DNA from 3 places in the Paraburkholderia caballeronis genome. Region 2 is predicted to be linked to each of the others. Evidence: predicted binding sites of a transcription regulator. Region 2 holds the regulator's gene; each other region holds the start of a gene.
What was found. The regulator LexA, encoded in region 2, represses DNA repair genes until DNA is damaged. The targets are predictions, from matches to a motif close to ACTGTATNNNNATACAGT.
Positions count from the first base shown of each region.

Region 1: BLV92_RS06060 (ATP-dependent helicase) is a predicted target of LexA. The motif match lies at 1,969-1,986, and genes of this name have one in related genera.
Region 3: recA (recombinase RecA) is a predicted target of LexA. The motif match lies at 1,604-1,621, and genes of this name have one in related genera.

Region 1 is NZ_FNSR01000001.1:1,355,416-1,358,690, reverse strand. Features, by position in the region: gene BLV92_RS06060 (ATP-dependent helicase) at 1-1,852, opposite strand, end outside; gene BLV92_RS06055 (hypothetical protein) at 2,099-2,482, opposite strand; gene BLV92_RS06050 (RNA-binding S4 domain-containing protein) at 2,756-2,977, shown strand; gene BLV92_RS06045 (MATE family efflux transporter) at 3,117-3,275, shown strand, end outside.
Region 2 is NZ_FNSR01000001.1:2,319,517-2,322,791, forward strand. Features, by position in the region: gene cysT (sulfate ABC transporter permease subunit CysT) at 1-389, opposite strand, end outside; gene BLV92_RS10385 (sulfate ABC transporter substrate-binding protein) at 499-1,545, opposite strand; gene lexA (transcriptional repressor LexA) at 1,819-2,469, shown strand; gene BLV92_RS10395 (hypothetical protein) at 2,491-2,871, shown strand; gene BLV92_RS10400 (DUF2939 domain-containing protein) at 2,954-3,275, shown strand, end outside.
Region 3 is NZ_FNSR01000001.1:947,480-950,754, forward strand. Features, by position in the region: gene BLV92_RS04155 (sensor histidine kinase) at 1-649, opposite strand, end outside; gene BLV92_RS04160 (response regulator transcription factor) at 662-1,468, opposite strand; gene recA (recombinase RecA) at 1,701-2,780, shown strand; gene recX (recombination regulator RecX) at 2,788-3,275, shown strand, end outside.

The DNA.
Region 1 (3,275 bases), 960 kb from region 2:
GCAGCTCTTCCTTCGCACGCGTCATCGCGACGTACAGCAGACGCCGCTCCTCGTCGATCTCGTCGTCGCTGCCGGTGCCGAGATCCGACGGAATGCAGCCGTCGACGCCGTTCAGCACGAACACGTTGCGCCACTCCTGCCCCTTCGCCGAATGGATCGTCGACAGGATCAGGTAGTCCTCGTCGAGCAGCGGCACGCCGGATTCGTCGCTGGTCGCGTCCGGCGGATCGAGCGTCAGTTCGGTCAGGAACCGCTCGCGCGACGGATACGTGCACGCGATGCTCTCCATCTGCACGAGGTCCGCGTGGCGCGCGGCGGCGTCCTCGTGGTTGCGCTCCAGATGCGGCTCGTACCAGCGGCGCACCCGTTCGAATTCGCCGGGCCACGGCGTGCGGCGGCCGCAGACGGCGTCCATCAGCGCGACGAACGCGGGCCAGTCCTCGGCCGCGCGCGGCGGCGGCGCGAACGCGGCGAGCGCGTCGGCGGTCCGGTACGCGCCGCTGCACGCGGCGACCTGGTCGAGCAGGCGCGCCGCATTGGCGGGGCCGACGCCCGGCAGCAGTTGCGCGACCCGAAAACCCGCGACGCGGTCGAGCGGATTCTCGGCCCAGCGCAGCACCGCGAGCACGTCCTTCACGTGGACGGCGTCCAGAAACCGCAGCCCGCCGAACTTCACGTACGGGATGTTGCGCCGCGCCAGTTCGATTTCGAGCGCCGCGCTGTGGTGCGCGGCGCGAAACAGCACCGCCTGGTTCTTCAGCTTCATTCCGGCCTCGCGCGCTTCGAGCACCTGCTCGACGACGTAGCGCGCCTGCTGCGCCTCGTCCGCGACGGTCACGAGGCGCGGCCGCTGCGCGGACGCGCGGTCGCTCCACAGGTTCTTCGTGAAACGCTCGGTTGCCGCGTCGATCACCGCGTTCGACGCCGCGAGGATCGGCTGCGTCGAGCGGTAGTTGCGTTCCAGCGTGACCTGGCGCGCGGGCGGATCGAACTGCGCGGGAAAGTCGAGGATGTTGCGCACGGTCGCGCCGCGAAACGAGTAGATCGCCTGCGCGTCGTCGCCGACGACCGTCAGGCCGCGCCCGTCCGGCTTCAGCGCGAGCAGGATCGACGCCTGCAGCCGGTTCGTGTCCTGGTATTCGTCGACGAGCACGTGGTCGAAGCGGCCCGACAGATCGGCCGCGAGCGACGGCTCGGCCGCCATGTGCGACCAGTACAGCAGCAGGTCGTCGTAGTCGAGCACGTCCTGCTTCTGCTTCGCGTCCACGTAGGCGGCGAACAGCGCGCGCAGTTGCGGCTCCCATTCGGCGCACCACGAGAACGCGCGCGCGAGCACGTCCGCGAGCGGCTCGCCGGTGTTCACGACGCGCGAATAGATCGCGAGACACGTCGATTTCGACGGAAAGCGTTTTTCCTTCGCGGACAGCCCGAGTTCGTGCCGCACGAGGTTCATCAGGTCGGCCGAATCTTCGCGGTCGTTGATCGTGAAGCCGGGCGCGAGGCCGATCCGGTCCGCGTACTCGCGCAGCAGCCGCGCGCCGACGCCGTGGAACGTACCCGCCCATGTGAGGCCGTGCGCGAGCGCGGCCGCCGCGCGCGGCACGCCGGACGCGATCCGCGCGACGCGGCGCGTCATCTCCTGCGCGGCGCGGCGCGAAAACGTGAGCAGCAGGATCCGGTGCGGGTCGGCGCCGTTCAGCACCAGATGCGCAACGCGGTGCGCGAGCGTGCTGGTCTTGCCCGAGCCCGCGCCGGCGATCACCAGCAGCGGCCCCGGCAGCCCCGCCGCGCCGGCCGCGCGGTCGCTGCCGTGCTCGACCGCCGCGCGCTGCGCGTCGTTCAGCTTCGACAGCCACGCGGCGACGTCGCGCGCGACATCGGGATCGGTGCCGGCAGCAAGGCCGGCGGAGGGGGAATCGACTACGGAGGACACGGCGCAGGGCTACGGATCAGTGGGCGGCGACGCATACTGTATATCCATACAATCGGGGCCGCAAGCGGATCGGACGGGATCGGATCGGCGCCGATCGGGATTCGATCCGGCGCCATTTTCCGGCAGCTTCGCCGAAAACGGCCCCGGTCCGCGCCCGTCATGGCGTCACGGCTGCGGGTTGCCGCCCTGCGACTGCGCGGGCGTCCCCTGCATCTGCTCCTTCATCTCTTCGTTGGCGGCCTGCCGGTCGGCCTTGCGATTGGTTTTCGCGTCCTTCACGTGGTCCTTGTACTGCGACTTCGCGGCCTTCTTCGACTGGTGGTAATCGGCGCTCGCCTGCGCATCGGCATTGCGCTTCTGCACGAGCGGATCGGTCGGCGACGGCGCGGTCAGGTTCTGCGGCACGGGCGTCGCGCCTTGCAGGCCAACCCCGGGCGCCGCCTGCGGCGTGTCCACGCCTGCGGCGGCAGGCGCAGCGGTCTGCGCAAAAGCGGCGGCGGTAAACATCGACAACGCGGTGCCGGTCAGCAGCTTGCGGATCTGGATCATGGCGGAATCCTCTCTGAAGTTATGGTTCCGGACCGGCTGGAACGCATGCCGGCCCCCGGGCGAGCATTACCGAAAAGCAGCACGCTCTTTTCAGGGACACGCCGTTTTTGGGTGAAGTTCGTCGTTTCCCGGCACCGTTACAGAAGGTTTCATTTCCTGACAGATGGGGCGCGCGACGAAAGCCCACCGGGTGGACCCCGCATGCGCCAGGCAAGGCGGCCACGCGTGGCTTATGATGCGAACCCTTCCGATCCAGACCGTACGACGCCCGCCATGCCCAACCTCGATTTCACGCTGACCGGCGATTACGTCGAACTGCACAACCTGCTGAAGATCACCGGCCTCGCGGACAGCGGCGGGACCGCGAAGCAGATCGTCGCGTCCGGCGCGGTGAAGGTGGACGGCGAAGTGGAACTGCGCAAGACGTGCAAGGTGCGCGCAGGCCAGGTCGTGCTGTTCGGCGACACGCGGATCGCGGTGCACGAAGCATCGTGACGGCACGCCGGCCGCTTTCCCGCGGCCAATGCACCATTAGCGTGCCTCATGATCGACAACGGGGCATTCTGGCCATAAGCTGGCGGTTTCCTCCCTTTTCCTTTCGGGCGGCGCGGATTCCCGCGCCACCCGCATTTTGATGACCCGCTCCCCGACCGTCGCGCAGACCGCGACGCCGCCCACGCTGACCCGCCACGCGGCCGACACCGCGCGCCTCGCCGCGCCGCTCGCGATCGCGCAACTGTCGCAGATGGCGATGGGCGTGACCGACACCGTGCTGCTCGGCTCGCTCGGCCCG
Region 2 (3,275 bases):
AACTGGCCGATCCAGCCGTTGCCCGCATAGACCGCCGCGAGCGAGATGCCGGCGACCGACGTCGGCAGCGCGAACGGCAGATCGACGAGCGCGTCGACGATCCGCTTGAACGGAAACGAATAGCGCACCAGCACCCACGCGAGCAGGAAGCCGAACACCGCGTTGATCAACGCGCCGCCGAGCGCGGACAGGAACGTGAGCCGGTACGACGCGATCACGCGCGGCGACCACACCGCGCGGACGAACTGGTCCCAGTCGAGCGTCGCCGTCTTCAGGAAGGTCGCCGCAAGCGGAATGAGCACCACGAGGCTCAGATAAGCCACCGTGATGCCCAGCGTCAGGCCGAAGCCCGGTAACGCGCTCGGCTTGCGCAGTTGAAACGTCGTCATGCTCGTTGCTCTTTCGATGTTGCTCCGGCGCCGTGCGCCAAAAAGGCGCGCCACAGCGGCGCGCCTTGCCTGGAACATGGGCCGGTTGCAGCCGGCCCCGGTCCCGCCGTTATTGCGGCTGATAGATCGAGTCGAATACGCCGCCGTCCGCAAAGTGGGTCTTCTGCGCGTTCGCCCAGCCGCCGAACGTGTCGTCGACCGTGTACAGCTTCAGCTTCGGGAACTTCGCGGTCAGTTCGGCCGGCACCTTCGGCGAACGCGGACGGTAGAAGTTCTTCGCCGCGATCTCCTGGCCTTCGTCGCTGTACAGGAATTGCAGATACGCTTCCGACACCTTGCGCGTGCCGCGCTTGTCGACGACCTTGTCGACCACGGCGACCGGCGGCTCCGCGAGGATGCTCACCGACGGCACGACGATCTCGAACTTGTCCGGGCCGAATTCCTTCAGCGACAGGAACGCCTCGTTCTCCCACGCGATCAGCACGTCGCCGATGTCGCGCTGCACGAAGCTCGTGGTCGCGCCGCGCGCGCCGGAATCGAGCACGCCCGCGTTCTTGTAGACCTTCGCGACGAACTCCTTCGCCTTCTGGTCGTTGCCGCCCGGCTGGTGCAGCGCATACGCCCACGCCGCGAGGTAGTTCCAGCGCGCGCCGCCCGAGGTCTTCGGATTCGGCGTCACGATCGACACGCCCGGCTTCGCGAGGTCGTCCCAGTCCTTGATGTGCTTCGGATTGCCCTTGCGCACGAGGAACACGATCGTCGACGTGTACGGCGACGCGTTGTCCGGCAGGCGCTTCTGCCAGTCCTTCGCGACGAGGCCCTTGTTCGCGAGCGCGTCGATGTCGTAGGCGAGCGCGAGCGTCACGACGTCGGCCTGCAGGCCGTCGAGCACCGAGCGCGCCTGCGCGCCGGAGCCGCCGTGCGACTGCTTGATCGTCAGGCTTTCGCCGGTTTTCGCCTTCCACTGCTTCGAGAAGGCTTCGTTGATGTCCTGGTACAGCTCGCGGGTCGGGTCATACGACACGTTCAGCAGCGTCGTGTCCGCATGTGCGGCCGGTGCGACGGCGGCGAGGCCGACGAGCGGCGCGAAGCCGATTACCAGTTTGGCGGCCAGCGATTTCAGCCAGCCTGCGCGCCCCGTATTGCGATGACTCATCCACTTTCTCCGTGTTCTCGTGAGTGGGTTGGTGCTAACGATGGGGGCCAGTCTAACGACACGCCTACATCATTAAAAATAATTGTTCCTCATTCTTTAATACGCAAAAGTGGTAAGGGCAGACAGAATCGCCGCTGACGCGTCTTTTACGCCGTGTTGACGCCTCAAACCGACGCCGTAGCGCCGGTCTCATGAGCGAACTTCAAGTAACGCTTGAAAAGTGGCGAATACTGTATAAAAATACAGTCACCTGTCTATCCATACAGTGGCGCCATGACCAAACTCACCGCACGGCAGCAGCAGGTTTTCGACTTGATCCGGCGCGCGATCGAGCGCACCGGCTTTCCGCCCACCCGCGCGGAGATCGCCGCGGAACTCGGTTTCAGCTCGGCGAACTCAGCGGAAGAGCACCTGCGCGCACTGGCACGCAAGGGCGTGATCGAACTGGCGGCCGGCGCGTCGCGCGGCATCCGACTGATGCCGCAGGGCGACGAGCTTCCGCATCAGTTCACGCTGCCGCACGCGAGCATCATGCAGTTGTCGCTGCCGCTCGTCGGGCGGGTGGCGGCCGGCAGTCCGATCCTCGCGCAGGAGCACATCTCGCAGCACTACGCATGCGACCCGGCGCTGTTTTCGAGCAAGCCCGACTATCTGCTGCAGGTGCGCGGCCTGTCGATGCGCGACGCGGGCATCTTCGACGGCGACCTGCTCGCGGTGCAGAAGCGCACCGAGGCGAAGGACGGCCAGATCATCGTCGCGCGGCTCGGCGACGACGTCACCGTGAAGCGGCTGAAGCGGCGGCCGAACGGCATCGAGCTGATCGCCGAGAACCCCGATTACGAAAACATTTTTGTCGAGGCCGGCAGCGCGGATTTCGCGCTGGAAGGCATCGCGGTCGGCCTGATCCGGCCGACCGAATTCTGACCGCCGTCCGGAGAGAAAACCATGGAACGCCTTGCCCGCCTGTTGCCGTTTCGCCAGTTCGGCCGCCTTCGTCATCTGCGCGGCATCGCGTCGTGCGCGGCGCGTGCCGCTCAGGCGCTGCCCGTCACCGCCTCGCTGTTCGACGCGCCGGCCGCCGAGCCGAGGATCGATGCTAAAACCGAAGCCGCCCCGCTGCCCGTACTGCCGTCCGCGCAGCCGGCGTTCGCCCGCGTGTCGCTAAATAGCGGACTGAACGCGGAGCCCGCGCAGCGGGCGCCGGTCCGCGTGTATCACGGTCCGTCGCGGCTGATCATGGTCGGCACCGTCGATGCGGTCTGCCGGATGATCGACCGCTGCATCGCCGAGCAACAGGCGGAGTTGTCGGCCGCGCTCACGCGGTGACCGTGAGGATGTCGCGAGCCGGGATCGTTTTCTCGTGGCGGCGGTCAACGTCAGGTGTTCATTACTTCACCTGCCCGCCCCGATGACCGTTTCCCCCGTTTCCAGCAGACGCTGGCTCAAACCCGTCGCGATCACGATGATCGTCGTATTCGTCGTCGCGATGATCGGTTATGCGTATGCATCGCCGTACATCGCGCTGAACCGGCTCAAGCAAGCCGCCGACGCACGCGACGCGGCAACCTTGAACCAATACGTCGATTACCCGGCGCTGCGCGGAAGCCTGAAGGAAGAAGTCGGTGAGATGCTGCAGAAGCGGATCGGCGCGGAACACAGCAGCAATCCGCTGCTACTGTTCGGTGCGGTGATCGGCGCGGCGCTGATCGGGCCGCTGGTCGATGCGTACG
Region 3 (3,275 bases), 1.4 Mb from region 2:
CCTTGATGATGTCGTTCGCGAGCTGGCGGCGCTTGTCGAGCGTCTCCGCGACCTGCACCAGCACCGGCTGCGCGCCGGCCGTGCGCGGCAACTCGACGGTCGTGTACGCGACGCGGATGTCGATGCCGTGCAGCGTGTCGTCGCGGAATTCGACGAGGCCAGGCGGCGGGCGATCCTCGTCGTGCGGCAGCGGCATGTCGCGGTCGCCGCCGATCAACTCGCCGCGCGTGCCGAGCACTTGGTAGAACACGCTGTCGATGTTGTCGGCACGCAGGAAGTCGCGCGTCGAGTCGGCGAGCGACAGCTCCGCGACGCCGTTCACCGGATGGATCTGCCGCGCGAGCACGTAGGCGTCGGTTTCGAGCGCGCGGTCGAACGGCCCGTTCGCGATCGACTTCGCGACCAGATAGGTGACGGCGATGCTCATCGGCCACAGCAGCAAAAGCGGCGCGAGCATCCAGTCGAGAATTTCGCCGAACAGCGAGCGCGGGCGCGCGTCGGCGGCGGCTTCGGTTTCGTCGGGCGGCGCGAACGGGTTCGCGTAGCGGGCGTCGCGCGCTTCGTCGTCGAGGGCGTCGGCTCCCGGCGTGTCGGCGCCGGAGGCCTTGGCTGGCCGGGCGGCATGCGCGGCGTGAGCGGGCTCGGCCATCGGCGTGGGCGCCTACTTGTAGTGGTGGCTCGCGGGCATCGCCGCCGGCGGCGCGTTCGGCAGCACGCCTTGCGGCGCGGCCGGCGCGGCGACGGTCGCGGCGGGCGGGCCGGCGGTTGCGCCAGCCGCGGTTGCGGCGGCCGTCCCGGCCGGCGGTTCTTTTTCGAGGCAGTAGCCGAGGCCGCGCACGGTGACGATCCGCACACCGCCCGCTTCGAGCTTCTTGCGCAGCCGGTGGACGTAGACCTCGATCGCGTTGTTGCTGACTTCCTCGCCCCATTCGCACAGGTGATCGACGAGTTGCTCCTTCGACACGAGCCGGCCGAGCCGTTGCAGCAGCACTTCGAGCAGGCCGAGTTCGCGCGCGGACAAATCGAGCACCTGGTCGTTGATCCGCGCGATCCGCCCGACCTGATCGAACGACAGCGCGCCGTGTCGCACGACGGTCGGGCCGCCGCCCGCGCCGCGCCGGGTCAGCGCGCGCACGCGCGCTTCGAGTTCGTTCAGCGCGAACGGCTTCGCCATGTAGTCGTCGGCGCCGAGGTCGAGGCCCTTCACGCGCTCGTCGACGCTGTCAGCGGCCGTGAGGATCAGCACCGGCAGGTTCGAGTTCCGCGCGCGCAGGCGGCGCAGCACTTCGAGGCCGGGCATTTTCGGCAGTCCGAGATCGAGGATCAGCAGGTCGAACGCCTGCATCGACAGCGCGGCGTCGGCTTCGATGCCGTTCTTCACGTGATCAACGGCATAGCCCGACTGGCGGAGTGATCGGACGAGTCCGTCCGCGAGTATGCTGTCGTCTTCGGCAATGAGAATTCGCATGATGATGCGCCAGCGTCGCTGTGGCCGGCGCCGTGCTGGGCGGCGCGCAGCGGTCTCCTGAGGATTCGTGGCCGCGGCAGCCCGGGTGGGCCGCGTGTCATCTCGCGCGGCGGTTCGCCGGGGCTTGCCAAAACCACTGTTTTTTTATACAGTGTCTGCGTTCGTGCGCGCGGCGGGTGGAAAGTGCCGCGCACCTGCCTCAGACGCCGTTCATCATAGCAAAGGACGATTCATGGAAGATAGCAAGAAAGGCTCGGCTGGACTGACTGCTGAAAAGGGCAAGGCGCTCGCCGCCGCGCTCGCGCAGATCGAAAAGCAGTTCGGCAAGGGGTCGATCATGCGGCTCGGCGACGGCGAGGCAGTCGAAGACATTCAGGTCGTGTCCACCGGCTCGCTCGGCCTCGACATCGCGCTCGGCGTCGGCGGCCTGCCGCGCGGCCGGGTGGTCGAGATCTACGGTCCGGAATCGTCGGGCAAGACCACGCTCACGCTGCAGGTGATCGCCGAAATGCAGAAACTCGGCGGCACGGCGGCGTTCATCGACGCGGAACACGCGCTCGACGTGCAGTACGCGTCGAAGCTCGGCGTGAACGTGCCGGAACTGCTGATCTCGCAGCCGGACACCGGCGAGCAGGCGCTCGAAATCACCGACGCGCTGGTGCGCTCGGGCTCGATCGACATGATCGTGATCGACTCGGTCGCGGCGCTCGTGCCGAAGGCGGAAATCGAAGGCGAAATGGGCGATTCGCTGCCGGGCCTGCAGGCGCGGCTGATGTCGCAGGCGCTGCGCAAGCTGACCGGCACGATCAAGAAAACGAACTGCATGGTCATCTTCATCAACCAGATCCGGATGAAGATCGGCGTGATGTTCGGCAACCCGGAAACCACGACGGGCGGCAATGCACTGAAGTTCTACGCGTCGGTGCGTCTCGACATCCGCCGGATCGGCTCGATCAAGAAGAACGACGAGGTGATCGGCAGCGAAACGCGGGTGAAGGTCGTCAAGAACAAGGTGGCGCCGCCGTTCCGCGAGGCGGTGTTCGACATCCTGTACGGCGAGGGCATCTCGCGCCAGGGCGAAGTCATCGACCTCGGCGTGCAGGCGAAGATCGTCGACAAGGCGGGCGCCTGGTACAGCTACAACGGCGAGCGCATCGGCCAGGGCAAGGACAACGCGCGTGAATTCCTGCGCGAGAATCCGGACATCGCGCGCGAGATCGAGAACCGCATCCGCGAATCGCTGGGTGTCAGCGCGATGCCGGCGGGCGCCGTGACGGACGGCGGCGTCGAAGTCGCGGGCGAAGAAGAGTAATCCGCTCGTGATCCGCAAGGGCTGGTCCGCGCCGGTGGCGCCTGTGTCAGGCGAAACGGCCGAGGCTGGTCCGCGCGGTGAGCCGCGCGATGTTCGCGATCCTTTCGACGACATCGACGAAACCCATCCTGACGCGCGTGCGGACGGCGAAACGCGCACGTCGAGTTCGCGGGCTTCGCGGCGCTCTCCTTTCTCCACCGGCCGGCGCGCTGCGGAAGGCGATGTTTTCGAGCGTGATTCCGAGTCCGGCTCTTCGGCTGCGCGCCGGTCCGCTTCCGATGCCCAACGTCCCGGCCGTTCGCTGAAAGGCCGCGCGCTCGCCTATCTGTCGCGCCGCGAATACAGCCGGGCGGAGCTGTCCCGCAAGCTGGTGCCGTTCGCCGAAGACGCCGACGCGCTGGAGGCGTTGCTCGACGCGCTCGTCCGCGACGGCTGGCTGTCCGACACGCGGTTCGCGGAAAGCGTCGTCCACCGGCGCGCAGCGCGCTCCGGCGC